DNA from 3 places in the Streptomyces sp. NPDC001970 genome. Region 1 is predicted to be linked to each of the others. Evidence: predicted binding sites of a transcription regulator. Region 1 holds the regulator's gene; each other region holds the start of a gene.

Region 1 (4,814 bases):
GTACGGAGGCTGAGACGCGGACGCCCCCACCCCGCCCACCACGCCCCCGCAGGGGGAGCCAGGTGAGGGGGCGCCCCCTCACCTGCCGTTGAACGCGTCCTTGAGGCGGCTGAACAACCCCTGCTGCCCCGGCTGGAACTGCCCCAGCGGCCGCTCCTCGCCCCGCAGCTTCGCCAGCTCCCGCAGCAACCGCTCCTGCTCCGGATCCAGCTTCGACGGCGTCTGCACCTCGACGTGGACGATGAGGTCACCACGGCCCCCGCCCCGCAGGTGCGTGATGCCGCGCCCGTGCAGCGGGATCGACTGCCCGGACTGGGTCCCGGGGCGGATGTCGACCTCCTCCATCCCGTCCAGCGTCTCCAGCGGCACCTTCGTGCCGAGCGCGCCCGCGGTCATCGGAATCGTCACCGTGCAGTGCAGATCGTCGCCGCGCCGCTGGAAGACCTGATGCGGCACCTCGTGGATCTCGACGTACAGATCACCGGCAGGGCCGCCACCGGGCCCGACCTCGCCCTCGCCGGCGAGCTGGATGCGGGTGCCGTTGTCGACACCGGCGGGGATCTTCACGGTCAGCGTACGACGCGAACGCACCCGGCCGTCGCCCGCACATTCCGGGCACGGCGTCGGGACGACGGTCCCGAAGCCCTGGCACTGCGGGCAGGGACGGGACGTCATGACCTGGCCCAGGAAGGACCGGGTGACCTGCGAGACCTCACCGCGGCCCCGGCACATGTCACATGTCTGCGCCGAGGTCCCCGGCGCCGCGCCCTCGCCCGAGCAGGTCGTACACACGACAGCGGTGTCGACCTGGATGTCCTTCGTCGTGCCGAAGGCCGCCTCGTTGAGGTCGATCTCCAGCCGGATCATCGCGTCCTGCCCGCGCCGCGTCCGCGACCTGGGCCCTCGCTGGGACGCCGTGCCGAAGAAGGCGTCCATGATGTCCGAGAAGTTCCCGAAGCCGCCCGCGCCGAAGCCTCCGGCACCCGCGCCGGCGCCGCCGGACGCGGACAGCGGGTCGCCGCCGAGGTCGTAGACCTGCTTCTTCTGCGGGTCGGACAACACCTCGTAGGCGGCGTTGATCTCCTTGAAGCGCTCCTGCGTCTTCGGGTCCGGATTCACATCCGGGTGGAGCTCCCGAGCCAGCCGCCGGAAAGCCTTCTTGATCTCGTCCTGCGAGGCGTCGCGACGCACACCGAGTACGGCGTAATAGTCCGTGGCCACTACGACTCCGCCAGGATCTGTCCGACGTAACGTGCCACTGCGCGTACCGCTCCCATCGTTCCGGGGTAGTCCATGCGGGTCGGTCCGACCACGCCGAGTTTGGCGACTGCCTCGTCGCCCGAACCGTAGCCGACCGCGACGACGGACGTGGAGGTGAGGCCCTCATGGGCGTTCTCGTGCCCGATCCGTACGGTCATGCCCGAGTCCTTGGCATTGCCGAGCAGTTTCAGCAGCACCACCTGCTCCTCCAGCGCCTCCAGTACGGGCCGGATCGTGAGCGGGAAGTCGTGTGCGAAGCGCGTCAGATTGGCGGTGCCGCCGATCATCAGCCGCTCCTCGGTCTCCTCCACGAGGGTTTCGAGAAGAGTCGAGAGCACGACGGAGACGGTACCCCGGTCGTCGAGTTCGAACGACTCGGGGAGGTCCTGCACCAGCTGCGGCACGTCCGTGAACCGGCGGCCCACCACCCGGCTGTTCAGCCGGGCCCGCAGATCCGCCAGCGAGGTCTCGCCGAACGGAGCCGGGCAGTCCACATGCCGTTGCTCGACCCGCCCCGTGTCCGTGATCAGCACGAGCATCAGGCGTGCCGGAGCAAGTGACAGCAGCTCCACGTGCCGCACGGTCGAGCGGGTCAGCGACGGGTACTGGACGACCGCGACCTGGCGGGTCAGCTGCGCGAGCAGCCGTACCGTACGGGCCACCACGTCGTCGAGGTCGACGGCTCCGTCGAGGAAGTTCTGGATCGCCCGCCGCTCGGGCGTGGACAGCGGCTTGACGCCGGCCAGCTTGTCGACGAAGAGCCGGTAGCCCTTGTCCGTCGGGATCCGTCCGGCGCTGGTGTGGGGCTGGGCGATGAACCCTTCCTCCTCCAGCACCGCCATGTCGTTGCGCACGGTGGCGGGCGACACACCGAGCTTGTGGCGCTCGGTGAGGGCCTTGGAGCCGACGGGCTCCTCGGTGCCGACATAGTCCTGGACGATGGCGCGCAGGACCTCGAGTCTGCGTTCGCTGAGCATCGCGCGCACCTCCAGCTGATCATCGGCGGGTTGGTCGGTCTTGCCTTGCCGTTCGGCCTTGCTGCTCGGCCTGGTCGCTTGGCACTCACTGCTTCGGAGTGCCAGCCTTCCCCGGGCCAGTGTACGGCCGGTGGGTACGCCCCGAGCAAGGGCGGCCGGGCACCCTGTCGAAGGGACGCCGCTGGTCGCCCGGGATAGCGTCGCCGTATGGACGTCGCTTGGGAAGACTTCGGCTGGGAACGGCTCGCCGACGGCGTCGGCCGGCGCCGCCTGCCGATCTGGGACGCGACGGCCGGAGTTGTGGTCGGGAACGACTCGGTCCTCCTGTACGACACCGGCTCGACGCTCCGCGAGGGCGTCGAACTCCGGGCCCAGGTCCAGACCCTCCTCAGCGGCCGTCGTGTGACCCATATCGCGCTCAGCCACCCGCACTTCGATCATGTCCTCGGCACGGCGGCGTTCTCGGCGGCGCACGTGTACGGCGCGGTGGGCGTCGACGACCTGCTCGTCCGGGACCGGGACGTGCTGCGCGACGACGCCATCCGCCACGGGGTGGCGCCGGCCGACGCGGCGCAGGCCACGGATGTGCTGGTGCCGCCGCAGCATGTCGTCTCCGGCGAGTGGACGCTGGACCTCGGCGGCCGGCAGGTCCTGCTCGCGAACGTCGGCCCGGGCCACTCGGGCCACGACCTGGCCCTGCTGGTACCGGGCACGGCGACCGAACCGGAGGTCGTCTTCTGCGGCGACCTCGTGGAGGAGTCCGGAGACCCCCAGGCGGGCCCGGACGCGATCCCCTCCCGCTGGCCGGCGGCCCTGGACCGGCTGCTCTCGCTGGGCGGGGAGGACGCGGTGTACGTACCGGGGCACGGGGCGGTGGTGGACGCCGCATTCGTACGCGCCCAACGGGACGAGCTGGCCCGGCGGTTCACGGTGTCGTAGCGTCTGCCCAATGCGCAGCTACAACCCGGACCTGACCCCGCCGTGGAAGCGGTCCGCCCCCGTTCCGGAGGTTCCTGCCGAGCCGGACCTGGTCGTCGAGGAGGTCACCACCGGGTTCTGCGGCGCGGTGATCCGCTGCGAGGCGGGGACGGTGACGCTGGAGGACCGCTTCGGCAAGCACCGGGTGTTCCCGCTGGAGCCGCGCGGCTTCCTGCTGGAGGACAAGGTCGTCACTCTCGTCCGGCCCGCATCCGGCGCTCCCGCACGGCCCACCCGTACCGCCTCCGGCTCGGTCGCGGTGCCCGGCGCCCGCGCCCGGGTGGCCCGCGCGGGCCGCATCTACGTGGAGGGCCGTCACGACGCGGAGCTGGTCGAGAAGGTGTGGGGCGACGACCTGCGCATCGAAGGCGTGGTCGTCGAGTACCTGGAGGGCATCGACGACCTGCCGTCGATCGTCGCGGACTTCTCCCCGTCGGCCGACGCCCGCCTGGGCGTGCTGGTGGACCATCTGGTCCCGGGCTCGAAGGAGTCCCGTATCGCCGCGTCGGTCACGGACCCGCACGTCCTGGTGGTCGGCCACCCGTACATCGACGTGTGGGAGGCGGTGAAGCCCTCCTCGCTGGGCATCCCGGCCTGGCCCTCCGTCCCGCACGGCCAGGACTGGAAGACGGGCATCTGCCGCGCCCTGGGCTGGCCGGACAACACGGGGGCGGCCTGGCAGCACATCCTGTCGCGGGTCACCAGCTACAAGGACCTGGAACCGGCGCTGCTGGGGAGGGTGGAAGAGCTGATCGACTTCGTGACCGGGTAACCGTTGTGGGCAGTCGCTCCGCTGGGGCGCAACGGCAGCGGGTGCCGTCGACGTGCCCCCGGGCCCGGAGGCCCGGTCCGTCCGGCCGCGTGGCCGCTCAGTCGACCAGGTCCCGGACCACCGCGTCCGCCAGGAGCCGCCCGCGCAGGGTGAGGACGGCGCGCCCGTCGTCGTACGGCCCGGCCTCCAGCAGCCCGTCCGCCAGCGCGCGGCGCGACGCCGCGAGCCCCTCCGGCTTGAGGAGCGACAGCGGACACCCCTCCCGCAGCCGCAGCTCCAGCAGCACCCGCTCCACGCGCCGGTCCTCCTCCGCCAGGACCTCCCGCCCGGCCCCGGGCGAGCGCCCCTCCCCCAGCGCTGCCGCATACGCGCCGGGATGCTTCACGTTCCACCACCGCACCCCGCCCACATGGCTGTGCGCGCCCGGCCCGGCGCCCCACCAGTCGGCCCCGCGCCAGTACAGCTCGTTGTGCAGACAGCGCCCCGCCGCCGAGGTGGCCCAGTTCGACACCTCGTACCAGTCGAAGCCCGCCCCGGACAGCACCTCGTCGGCGATCAGATACCGGTCCGCGTGCACGTCGTCGTCCGTCATCGGCACCTCGCCGCGCCGGATCCGCCGCGCCAGTTGCGTGCCCTCCTCCACGATCAGCGCGTACGCGCTCACGTGGTCGGGCCCCGCCCCGATCGCCGCGTCCAGCGACGCCCGCCAGTCGTCGTCGCTCTCGCCCGGCGTGCCGTAGATGAGGTCCAGGTTGACGTGCTCGAAGCCCGCCGCCCGCGCCTCCGCGACGCACGCCTCGGGCCGCCCCGGAGTGTGCGTGCGGTCG
Region 2 (4,814 bases), on a different contig from region 1:
CGCGTCGTCGCCCAGGCGCTGGAGGCCGCCCGCGCCTTCGGCTTCACCACGCTCTCCTGCTCCTCCACCGGCAATCTGGCGGGCGCGGTCGGTGCCGCGGCCGCCCGCGCCGGCTTCCGCTCCTGCGTGTTCATCCCGCACGACCTGGAGCAGGGCAAGGTCGTCATGGCCGCGGTCTACGGCGGCGAGCTCGTCGGCATCGAGGGCAACTACGACGACGTCAACCGCTTCTGCTCCGAGCTCATCGGCGACCCGCTCGGCGAGGGCTGGGGCTTCGTCAACGTCAACCTGCGGCCGTACTACGGCGAGGGCTCCAAGACGCTCGCGTACGAGATCTGCGAGCAGCTCGGCTGGCAGCTCCCCGACCAGATCGTCATCCCCATCGCCTCCGGCTCCCAGCTCACGAAGATCGACAAGGGTCTGCAGGAGCTGATCAAGCTGGGCCTGGTCGAGGACAAGCCCTACAAGATCTTCGGCGCCCAGGCGGAGGGCTGCTCCCCGGTGTCCGTGGCCTTCAAGGCCGGCCACGACGTCGTGCGGCCGCAGAAGCCCGACACCATCGCCAAGTCGCTCGCCATCGGCAACCCGGCCGACGGTCCGTACGTCCTGGACATCTGCCGCCGCACCGGCGGCGCCGTCGAGGACGTGACCGACGAGCAGATCGTGGACGCGATCAAGCTGCTGGCCCGCACCGAGGGCATCTTCACGGAGACCGCCGGCGGGACGACCCTCGGCGTGGCGAAGAAGCTGATCGAGGCCGGCGCCATCGACCCGTCCCTCACGACGGTGGTCGTCAACACGGGTGACGGCCTGAAGACCCTGGACGCGGTGGCCCCCACGACGGGCATGTCCGCGGTCATCAGCCCCAACCTGGACTCTTTCCGAGAGGCTGGCCTCGCATGAGCGTCAACGTCCGCATCCCCACCATCCTCCGCACGTACACGGGCGGTCAGGCCGAGGTTCCGGCGGAGGGCGCGACCCTCGCCGAGGTCATCGCCGACCTGGAGAAGAACCACACCGGCATCGCGGCCCGCGTCCTGGACGACCAGGGCAAGCTGCGCCGCTTCGTGAACGTGTACGTCAACGACGACGACGTGCGCTTCGAGCAGGGGATGGAGACGGCGACGCCGGACGGCGCGGGCGTCTCGATCATCCCGGCCGTCGCCGGAGGCTGACCGTCCGACACAGTGCCGGAGGCTGACCATCGACACAGTGCCGGAGGCTGACCTCCGGGCCCGGCGCCGACCCGGTGGGCGGCACGCAGAGTTAACAGAATTGCCCCCTCCGCAAGCTAAGCGGAGGGGGCAATTCTGCAGGGTTGAGCGCGGTAGAGTTGGGGAAGTCCCCGCCGCTGCTTGTGCCACGTGCATATGAGAATGCGTCCGCACACGATAAGAAGCAGCCAAAGTGTTCGAGTTCGATGCGGCTTATGCGCGCTTTGGTCGGCCCGACTTGCCCTGGAATCCAGTGAATTCGCAGTAATTGCCCTTTCGGCCCTGCCCAGAATTCTCGTCCGATTGACCTGTTGCAGACGGCAGTTGGACAGATACATTCAGCCGCGGTCGACGCGTTCCGGCGCACATCCACGCCTCTTCGTGGATGAGGTCTGACCCGGGTCCGCGAAGTGCGGTCCTGTGCAAGGGCCAGTAATAGGGGAGTTAGGCATGGCTCAGGGCACCGTCAAGTGGTTCAACGCGGAGAAGGGGTACGGCTTCATCGCGGTCGACGGTGGTGCGGATGTTTTCGTCCACTACAGCGCGATCCAGATGGACGGCTACCGCACCCTGGAGGAGGGTCAGCGGGTCGAGTTCGAGATCTCGCAGGGCCAGAAGGGGCCGCAGGCGGACATGGTCCGTGTGGCCGGCTGAAGCGCCGACCGACTGCAGCGACGTAGCGGAGGGTCCGTCCCCTGGACTGGGGTACGGGCCCTCTGTCGTGCCCGCTGCCGTGCGCCCGACCCCTCTCCGGGAGCCGCCCGCCCCACCCGTCGTCCGACGGTCGCCCCCCTCGACGCTTCCTCGAAGCGGCTTGCACTCTCCATGCCCGAGTGCTAATCATTGGCGTTAGCACTCTCCGAGTGAGAGTGACAACAATGGACCGGGTAGGTGAGGTCCGCAGGCCAGGTGGGGCAAGGAACCACAAGGCTTGCAGGCCGTCCGTCGCGGGCGCCAGCGCGGTCCGGAGCAATCCACCCCAGTCCGGGAGGACCACTTCACATGGCCAAGATCATCGCGTTCGACGAGGAGGCACGGCGCGGTCTCGAGCGCGGGATGAACCAGCTCGCCGACGCCGTCAAGGTCACCCTTGGCCCCAAGGGCCGGAACGTCGTCCTCGAGAAGAAGTGGGGCGCCCCCACGATCACCAACGATGGTGTCTCCATCGCCAAGGAGATCGAGCTCGAGGACCCGTACGAGAAGATCGGCGCCGAGCTGGTCAAGGAAGTCGCCAAGAAGACGGACGACGTCGCCGGTGACGGTACGACCACCGCGACCGTGCTCGCCCAGGCGCTCGTCCGCGAGGGCCTGCGCAACGTGGCGGCCGGCGCCAACCCGATGGCCCTGAAGCGCGGCATCGAGAAGGCCGTCGAGGCCGTCTCCGGCGCCCTGCTCGAGCAGGCCAAGGACGTGGAGACGAAGGAGCAGATCGCCTCCACCGCTTCCATCTCCGCCGCCGACACCCAGATCGGTGAGCTCATCGCCGAGGCGATGGACAAGGTCGGCAAGGAAGGCGTCATCACCGTCGAGGAGTCCCAGACCTTCGGTCTGGAGCTGGAGCTCACCGAGGGTATGCGCTTCGACAAGGGCTACATCTCGGCGTACTTCGCCACCGACATGGAGCGTATGGAGTCGGCCCTGGACGACCCGTACATCCTGATCGTCAACTCCAAGGTCTCCTCGGTGAAGGACCTGCTCCCGCTGCTGGAGAAGGTCATGCAGTCGGGCAAGCCTCTGCTGATCATCGCCGAGGACGTCGAGGGCGAGGCCCTGTCGACCCTGGTCGTCAACAAGATCCGTGGCACCTTCAAGTCCGTCGCCGTCAAGGCTCCGGGCTTCGGTGACCGCCGCAAGGCCATGCTCGGCGACATCGCCATCCTCACCGGTGGCACGGTCATCTCCGAGGAGGTCGGCCTCAAGCTCGAGAACGCGGGCCTGGACCTGCTGGGCCGCGCCCGCAAGGTCGTCATCACCAAGGACGAGACCACGATCGTCGACGGTGCCGGTGACAGCGACCAGGTCGCCGGTCGCGTCAACCAGATCCGTGCCGAGATCGAGAACTCCGACTCGGACTACGACCGTGAGAAGCTCCAGGAGCGCCTCGCGAAGCTGGCCGGCGGCGTGGCCGTCATCAAGGCCGGTGCCGCGACGGAGGTCGAGCTCAAGGAGCGCAAGCACCGCATCGAGGACGCCGTCCGCAACGCGAAGGCCGCCGTCGAGGAGGGCATCGTCGCCGGTGGTGGCGTGGCGCTCATCCAGGCGTCCAGCGTCTTCGAGAAGCTGGAGCTCGAGGGTGACGAGGCCACCGGTGCGGCTGCTGTGAAGCTGGCCCTGGAGGCCCCGCTGAAGCAGATCGCCGTCAACGCCGGCCTCGAGGGCGGCGTCGTGGTGGAGAAGGTGCGCAACCTGACCCCGGGCCACGGCCTGAACGCCGCGACCGGCGAGTACGTCGACCTCGTCGCCGAGGGCATCATCGACCCGGCGAAGGTGACCCGTTCCGCCCTGCAGAACGCGGCCTCCATCGCCGCGCTGTTCCTCACCACCGAGGCCGTCATCGCCGACAAGCCGGAGAAGGCCGGGGCCCCGGCCGGCGGCGGCATGCCGGGCGGTGACATGGACTTCTGATCGACCTCTGGTTGATCAACCGTCCTGAAGACCGAGGGCGGCACCCCTACTCCCAGGGGGTGCCGCCCTCGGGCGTTTCCGGAATCCGCCTCACGGCCCGGGGCGCAGGCGGTTCCGGTCCGGCGTCCGGTGGACGTCCCGCCGGGGCGGCGTGATCCTGAAAGAGTGCGGACCGATGTGCACGCCCATCTGTGGAGCGAGGACTATCTCCACCTCCTGGAGTCCTACGGGCGCGAGGACACGGCGACGCAGCACGGTCCGGGAGCGGGCGACAGCCCCTCGGAGCTCGACGCCCGGTTCGCGATGAACGACGCCGCCGGCATCGATCACCAGATCCTGTCCGTGTCCCCGCAGACCCCGTACTTCCCGGACGAGTCGGAGGCGGTCATGTCCGCGCGTCTCGCCAACGACCACTACGCGGAGCTCGTACGCGCCTGGCCCGCGCGCTTCTCCGCCTTCGCCGCGCTGCCGCTCCCGCACCTGGACGCCTCGCTGGAGGAGCTGGCACGGGCGCTCGACGAGCTCGGGATGGCGGGGGCCGGGCTGACGACGTCGGTCCTCGGCCGGAGCCTCGGCGACCCCGTCTTCCGGCCCCTCTTCGAGGAGTTGGACCACCGGGGCTCGGTGCTGAGCCTCCACCCGGCGGGACGGGACGCAGGATCGCCGCTCATCGCCGAGAACCGGATGCGGTGGATGGTCGGCGCGCCGACGGAGGACACCATCTGCGCGATGCACCTGATGCTCGAAGGCATCCCCAGCCGCTTCCCTCGGCTGCGGATCGTGCACGCGCACCTCGGCGGCGCGCTGCCGATGCTGCTGCCGCGCGCCGATGAGCATGTCCCGTGGGAGGCACCGGACATCGTCGAGATGCCGACCGTCGCGGCACGTCGCATGTTCTACGACACCGTCGCCCACGGCCACGAACCCGCGCTGCGTGCGGCGGCCGAGTCGTACGGCGCGGACCGGCTGATGCTC
Region 3 (4,814 bases), on a different contig from region 1:
CCAGCACCTTCACGGCGTGGACGAGCGCGGAGCCACCACCGGAGACGATGCCCTCCTCGACCGCGGCGCGGGTCGCGGAGATGGCGTCCTCCAGACGGTGCTTCTTCTCCTTCAGCTCCACCTCGGTGGCGGCGCCGACCTTGATCACGCACACACCGCCGGCCAGCTTCGCGAGGCGCTCCTGGAGCTTCTCGCGGTCCCAGTCGGAGTCCGTGGTCTCGATCTCGGCCTTGATCTGGTTGACGCGACCGACGACGTCCTCGTGGCTGCCGCCACCGTCGACGATGGTGGTGTCGTCCTTGGAGACGGTGACGCGGCGGGCCGAGCCCAGCACCTCCAGACCGGCCTGGTCGAGCTTGAGGCCGACCTCCTCGGCGATGACGGTGGCACCGGTGAGGGTGGCCATGTCCTGCAGCATCGCCTTGCGGCGGTCGCCGAAGCCAGGGGCCTTCACCGCGACCGCGTTGAACGTGCCGCGGATCTTGTTGACGACGAGGGTGGACAGGGCCTCGCCCTCGACGTCCTCGGCGATGATCAGCAGCGGCTTGGAGGCGCCGGCCTGGATGATCTTCTCCAGCAGCGGCAGCATGTCCTGGATGGAGGAGATCTTGCCCTGGTTGATCAGGATGTACGGGTCGTCGAGGACGGCCTCCATACGCTCCTGGTCGCTCACCATGTACGGGGACAGGTAGCCCTTGTCGAAGGCCATGCCCTCGGTGAAGTCGAGCTCCAGGCCGAAGGCGTTGGACTCCTCGACGGTGATGACACCGTCCTTGCCGACCTTGTCCATCGCCTCGGCGATGAGCTGGCCGACCTGCTGGTCCTGGGCGGAGAGCGCGGCGACGGCCGCGATGTCGGACTTCTCCTCGATCGGACGCGCGGTGGCGATCAGCTCGTCGGAGACGGCCTTGACCGCGGCGTCGATGCCCTTCTTCAGGGCGGCCGGGGAGGCACCGGCGGCGACGTTGCGCAGACCCTCGCGGACCAGGGCCTGGGCGAGCACGGTGGCGGTGGTGGTGCCGTCACCCGCGATGTCGTTGGTCTTGGTCGCCACCTCCTTCACCAGCTGGGCGCCGAGGTTCTCGTACGGGTCCTCGATCTCGACCTCGCGGGCGATCGTGACACCGTCGTTGGTGATGGTGGGGGCGCCGAACTTCTTGTCGATCACGACGTTGCGGCCCTTGGGGCCGATCGTCACCTTGACCGTGTCGGCGAGCTTGTTGACGCCGCGCTCAAGGGCGCGACGGGCGTCCTCGTCGAACTTCAGGATCTTCGCCATGGAGCTTCTCAAGTCCTCTCATCTGCGATCCTCGGCCGCCTCGAGAAGGGGCCGCCATCGCTCACAAACGAACCGCGCCCCTCGCCGCCCGGCTTTTTACGACGCGGGGGCCAGGGGCGCGACTCACAGCAAAACTGCAGGTGCCTACTTCTCGACGATCGCGAGCACGTCGCGAGCCGAGAGGACGAGGTACTCCTCGCCGCTGTACTTCACCTCGGTGCCGCCGTACTTGCTGTAGAGCACGACGTCGCCGGTCTTGACGTCGAGCGGCAGGCGCTCGCCGTTCTCGAAGCGGCCCGGGCCAACGGCCAGGACGACGCCCTCCTGGGGCTTCTCCTTGGCGGTGTCCGGAATGACCAGGCCAGAGGCCGTGGTCTGCTCGGCGTCGAGCGGCTGGACCACAATGCGGTCCTCGAGCGGCTTGATGGCAACCTTGGAGCTGGTGGTCGTCACGATCCGACCTCCCCCTTCGGAGATCTCACGGGGTTTGACTGTCTGAGTGGCGACCAGGTCGATCCGTCGTCGCGGGTGCCGGACCTGCCCGTCGCTGTGTTGGCACTCTCCAGTGGGGAGTGCCAGAGCCGAGACTATGACCGCGATTAGCACTCGGTCAAGCGGAGTGCCAATCACTCGGCGCGCCGAGTGTCGACGGCCCGTGATTGCGGCCCGTGATTGCGGCTCGTGATTGCGGCTCGTGATTGCGGGCCGTGGTCGCGTCTCGGGACTGCGGCCCGGGGCTGCGGCTCGGTCTCGATCCGGACTCCGAAGGGACAACGAGGGGACACGGTGCCGCGTTCCACGACCGTTCGGAGATGCCCTACGACCGTACGGAGGTGTCCATCGGCACGGCCCCGCCGCGCGGTCGTCACCGCGGCCCCGCCAGGCCCTGGGGCGACGCCGCGCTCGCGCTGCTCGTCCTCTTCCTGGACGCCGTCGCGCTCGCGGTGACCACCATGTGGGTGTACGTCGCGACGCGGCCGGACAGCGATGCCGCCGAGGGGGCACGGCCCAAGGCACCCGAGATGCCCGGGGATGCGCCCCGGCCCGCGCCCGGAGGTCGCCGCGGACGCCGCCCCGGCGCCGTCGGCGGACTGGCCCGGTACATCGGTTTCGCCATCGCGGCGGGGCTGATCGCCCTCACCGCTTACGCCTTCGTCCGCGGCGGTCACCGGATCACGGCGGGCGCGCAGATCCTGGTGGTCGTCCTGCTGGTTCTCGGAGCGCTCCACTCCGCCGCGCGGGAAGCCCGCGGGACTCACCCCGGGCCGGTGCCCGTGCCGGCCGGCGACCGGTGTGTCTGCCACAGCGCGGGCGGGAGCTGCCACGGCCGCGGGAGCCACTGACGGTCGCACGCGGGCAAGGGCACCGGCCGCCACCGGGGCGGGCGGCGGCAGCCGGTGCGTGCGGCTCAGACGTAGTCCTCCAGCCGGGCCACGGCGTAGCCCTGCGCGGTGGCGACGTTCATGACCCGGCGGATCATGTCGGGCATGCTGCCCTTCCACTGCTCCTTGCCGCGGAAGTGGGTGAGGATGACGTCGCCGGGGCGCAGCGTGTGGTCCGGCTCCCGCCACTCCACACGATCGGGGAACGCCTCCACGGCCCACAGCGGCACGGCCTTCACCCCGCACGACTTGGCGGCGCGCAGCGTGTGCCGGTCGTAGCTTCCGTACGGCGGCCGGAAGAGCCGGGGGCGCTTCCCGAACCGCTTCTTGATCTTCTTCTGCTGCCCGCAGATCTCCCGCTTCTGCTTCTTGTACGAAAGCCCGCGCAGGTAGGCGTGGCTGAGGGTGTGGTTGTTCAGGGCGACACCGCGGTCCTGCATCTCCTCGAAGTAGCCGTAGTCGTCACGGACGAGGTAGTCGCTGAGGAACGCGCTGTACGGAATGTCCAGCTCGCTCATCATTCTCAGCAGCTCGGGGTCCTTCTCGGCCCCGTCGTCGATCGTCAGGAAGACGACCTTCTCCTTCGTCGGCACGGTGGTGAAGACGGGGGGCAGACCCTCGTGGTCGTCGACCTCGAAGCCCTTGCGGGTGGTGACCGTGAGCTTTTCGGCGGGTGGCTCGGGCGGGGTCAGCGGGACCGCCTTGAGGCCCCAGCGCTTGGCGGCCGTGGCCCGGGCGGCGTGGGCCTTCTTCGTCCGTTTCGCATAGTCGGACAGCGCGCCCGCCGGGCCGGCGGCCGGCTGCTGCCGCCCGTGCGCGGCGGGCTCGGGGGCCCGCGGATCCGTGGTGGCGGTGCCGGACGGCTCGGCCGCACAGGCGGAGCCGAGAGCGGCGACGAGCAGGACGGCCAGCACCGCGCGGCGGCGTTGCCGGGACAGCGCGTCACGTCGGCCCCGGCGGGGGTGCGTGCGTCCGCTCCACCTGGGCGGCATCACACTCCGACCCGATGATCCTTTTCTCGTATTTCCGTTTTGTCGTACAGGCTGCATGGCGCCGCATCCTGTCAGCGCAGCCCGCCCGCAACGGTCCGACACCGCCGCCGGGCGCCCCACCGTCCCCCGCCTGGCCGACAATGGCCGGGTGAACGATGTCTCCTTCCCTCACCTCGGCCCGCTGCTCAGCGACGAGGGACAGGCCCTGCTCGCCGCCCTGCGCGACTACGACCCGGCAAAGGAGCTCGCCCTCGCGACCCGGCTGCGCCGCGACCACCCGGCGGAGCTGGTCTCGGCGGCGCTGACCCAGGCGCGGCTGCGGCAGCGGGCGGTGGCGAAGTTCGGCGCGGAGGACGCGTACCGGATGTACTTCACGCCGAACGGGATCGAACAGGCCACCCGCGCGTCGGTCGCCGAGTACCGGGCCAGGCGCTTCCGGGACATCGGCCCGGTCGACATCACCGACCTCTGCTGCGGCATCGGCGGCGACGCGATCGCCCTCGCCCGTGCGGGCTTCGTCGTGCAGGCGGTCGACCGGGACCCGGTGACCGCCGAGACCGCTCTGGTCAATGTCCTCACCGTGGTGGAGGGCACGCCGCAGATGTGGGTCACCTGCGCGGACGTCATGGACTACGACCTCACCGCCACCGAGGCGCTGTTCATCGACCCGGCCCGGCGCGGCGGGCGGGGACGCATCTTCGACCCGGAGGCGTACTCCCCGCCGCTGTCCTGGGCGATCGACGCCGTGCGCCGGGTCGGCACCGGCGCCATCAAGATCGCGCCCGGCATCCCGCACGAACTGGTCCCGGACGACTTCGAGGCGGAGTGGATCTCGGACGGCGGCGATGTGAAGGAGGCGGTGCTCTGGCATCACGATCCGGGCCCGATCACGAGCCCCGTCAACCCCGGAGCCCGTCGCGCCACCCTGCTCCCCTACGGCGCCACGGTCACCTCCCGCGGCCTCCCGAACCCCGCCGTCCGCAAGCTCGGCCGCTTCCTGTACGAGCCCGACGGCGCCGTCATCCGCGCGCATCTGGTCGCCGAGGTCGCCGAGGACCTCGGCGGCGGCCTCATCGACGAGACGATCGCGTACATCACGGCGGACGAGCTCCGCGCGACGCCGTACGCCACGGCCTACGAGATCACCGACGAGCTTCCCTT

The links. The regulator HrcA, encoded in region 1, represses chaperone genes, less so after heat shock. The targets are predictions, from matches to a motif close to TTNGCACTCNGNNNNNCNGAGTGCNAA.
Region 2: a site for HrcA is predicted at 2,028-2,054, ahead of groL (chaperonin GroEL). Genes of this name have one in related genera too.
Region 3: a site for HrcA is predicted at 1,879-1,905, ahead of groES (co-chaperone GroES). Genes of this name have one in related genera too.

What each region holds. Positions count from the first base shown of each region.
Region 1 is NZ_JBSFDW010000052.1:42,436-47,249, reverse strand. Features, by position in the region: gene dnaJ (molecular chaperone DnaJ) at 79-1,221, opposite strand; gene hrcA (heat-inducible transcriptional repressor HrcA) at 1,221-2,237, opposite strand; gene ACWCP0_RS38045 (MBL fold metallo-hydrolase) at 2,445-3,176, shown strand; gene ACWCP0_RS38040 (DUF3097 domain-containing protein) at 3,187-3,987, shown strand; gene hemW (radical SAM family heme chaperone HemW) at 4,085-4,814, opposite strand, start outside.
Region 2 is NZ_JBSFDW010000004.1:130,283-135,096, forward strand. Features, by position in the region: gene thrC (threonine synthase) at 1-903, shown strand, start outside; gene ACWCP0_RS07220 (MoaD/ThiS family protein) at 900-1,175, shown strand; gene ACWCP0_RS07225 (cold-shock protein) at 1,665-1,868, shown strand; gene groL (chaperonin GroEL) at 2,217-3,839, shown strand; gene ACWCP0_RS07235 (amidohydrolase family protein) at 4,005-4,814, shown strand, end outside.
Region 3 is NZ_JBSFDW010000001.1:306,679-311,492, forward strand. Features, by position in the region: gene groL (chaperonin GroEL) at 1-1,279, opposite strand, end outside; gene groES (co-chaperone GroES) at 1,424-1,732, opposite strand; gene ACWCP0_RS01420 (hypothetical protein) at 2,092-2,622, shown strand; gene ACWCP0_RS01425 (polysaccharide deacetylase family protein) at 2,688-3,575, opposite strand; gene ACWCP0_RS01430 (THUMP-like domain-containing protein) at 3,802-4,814, shown strand, end outside.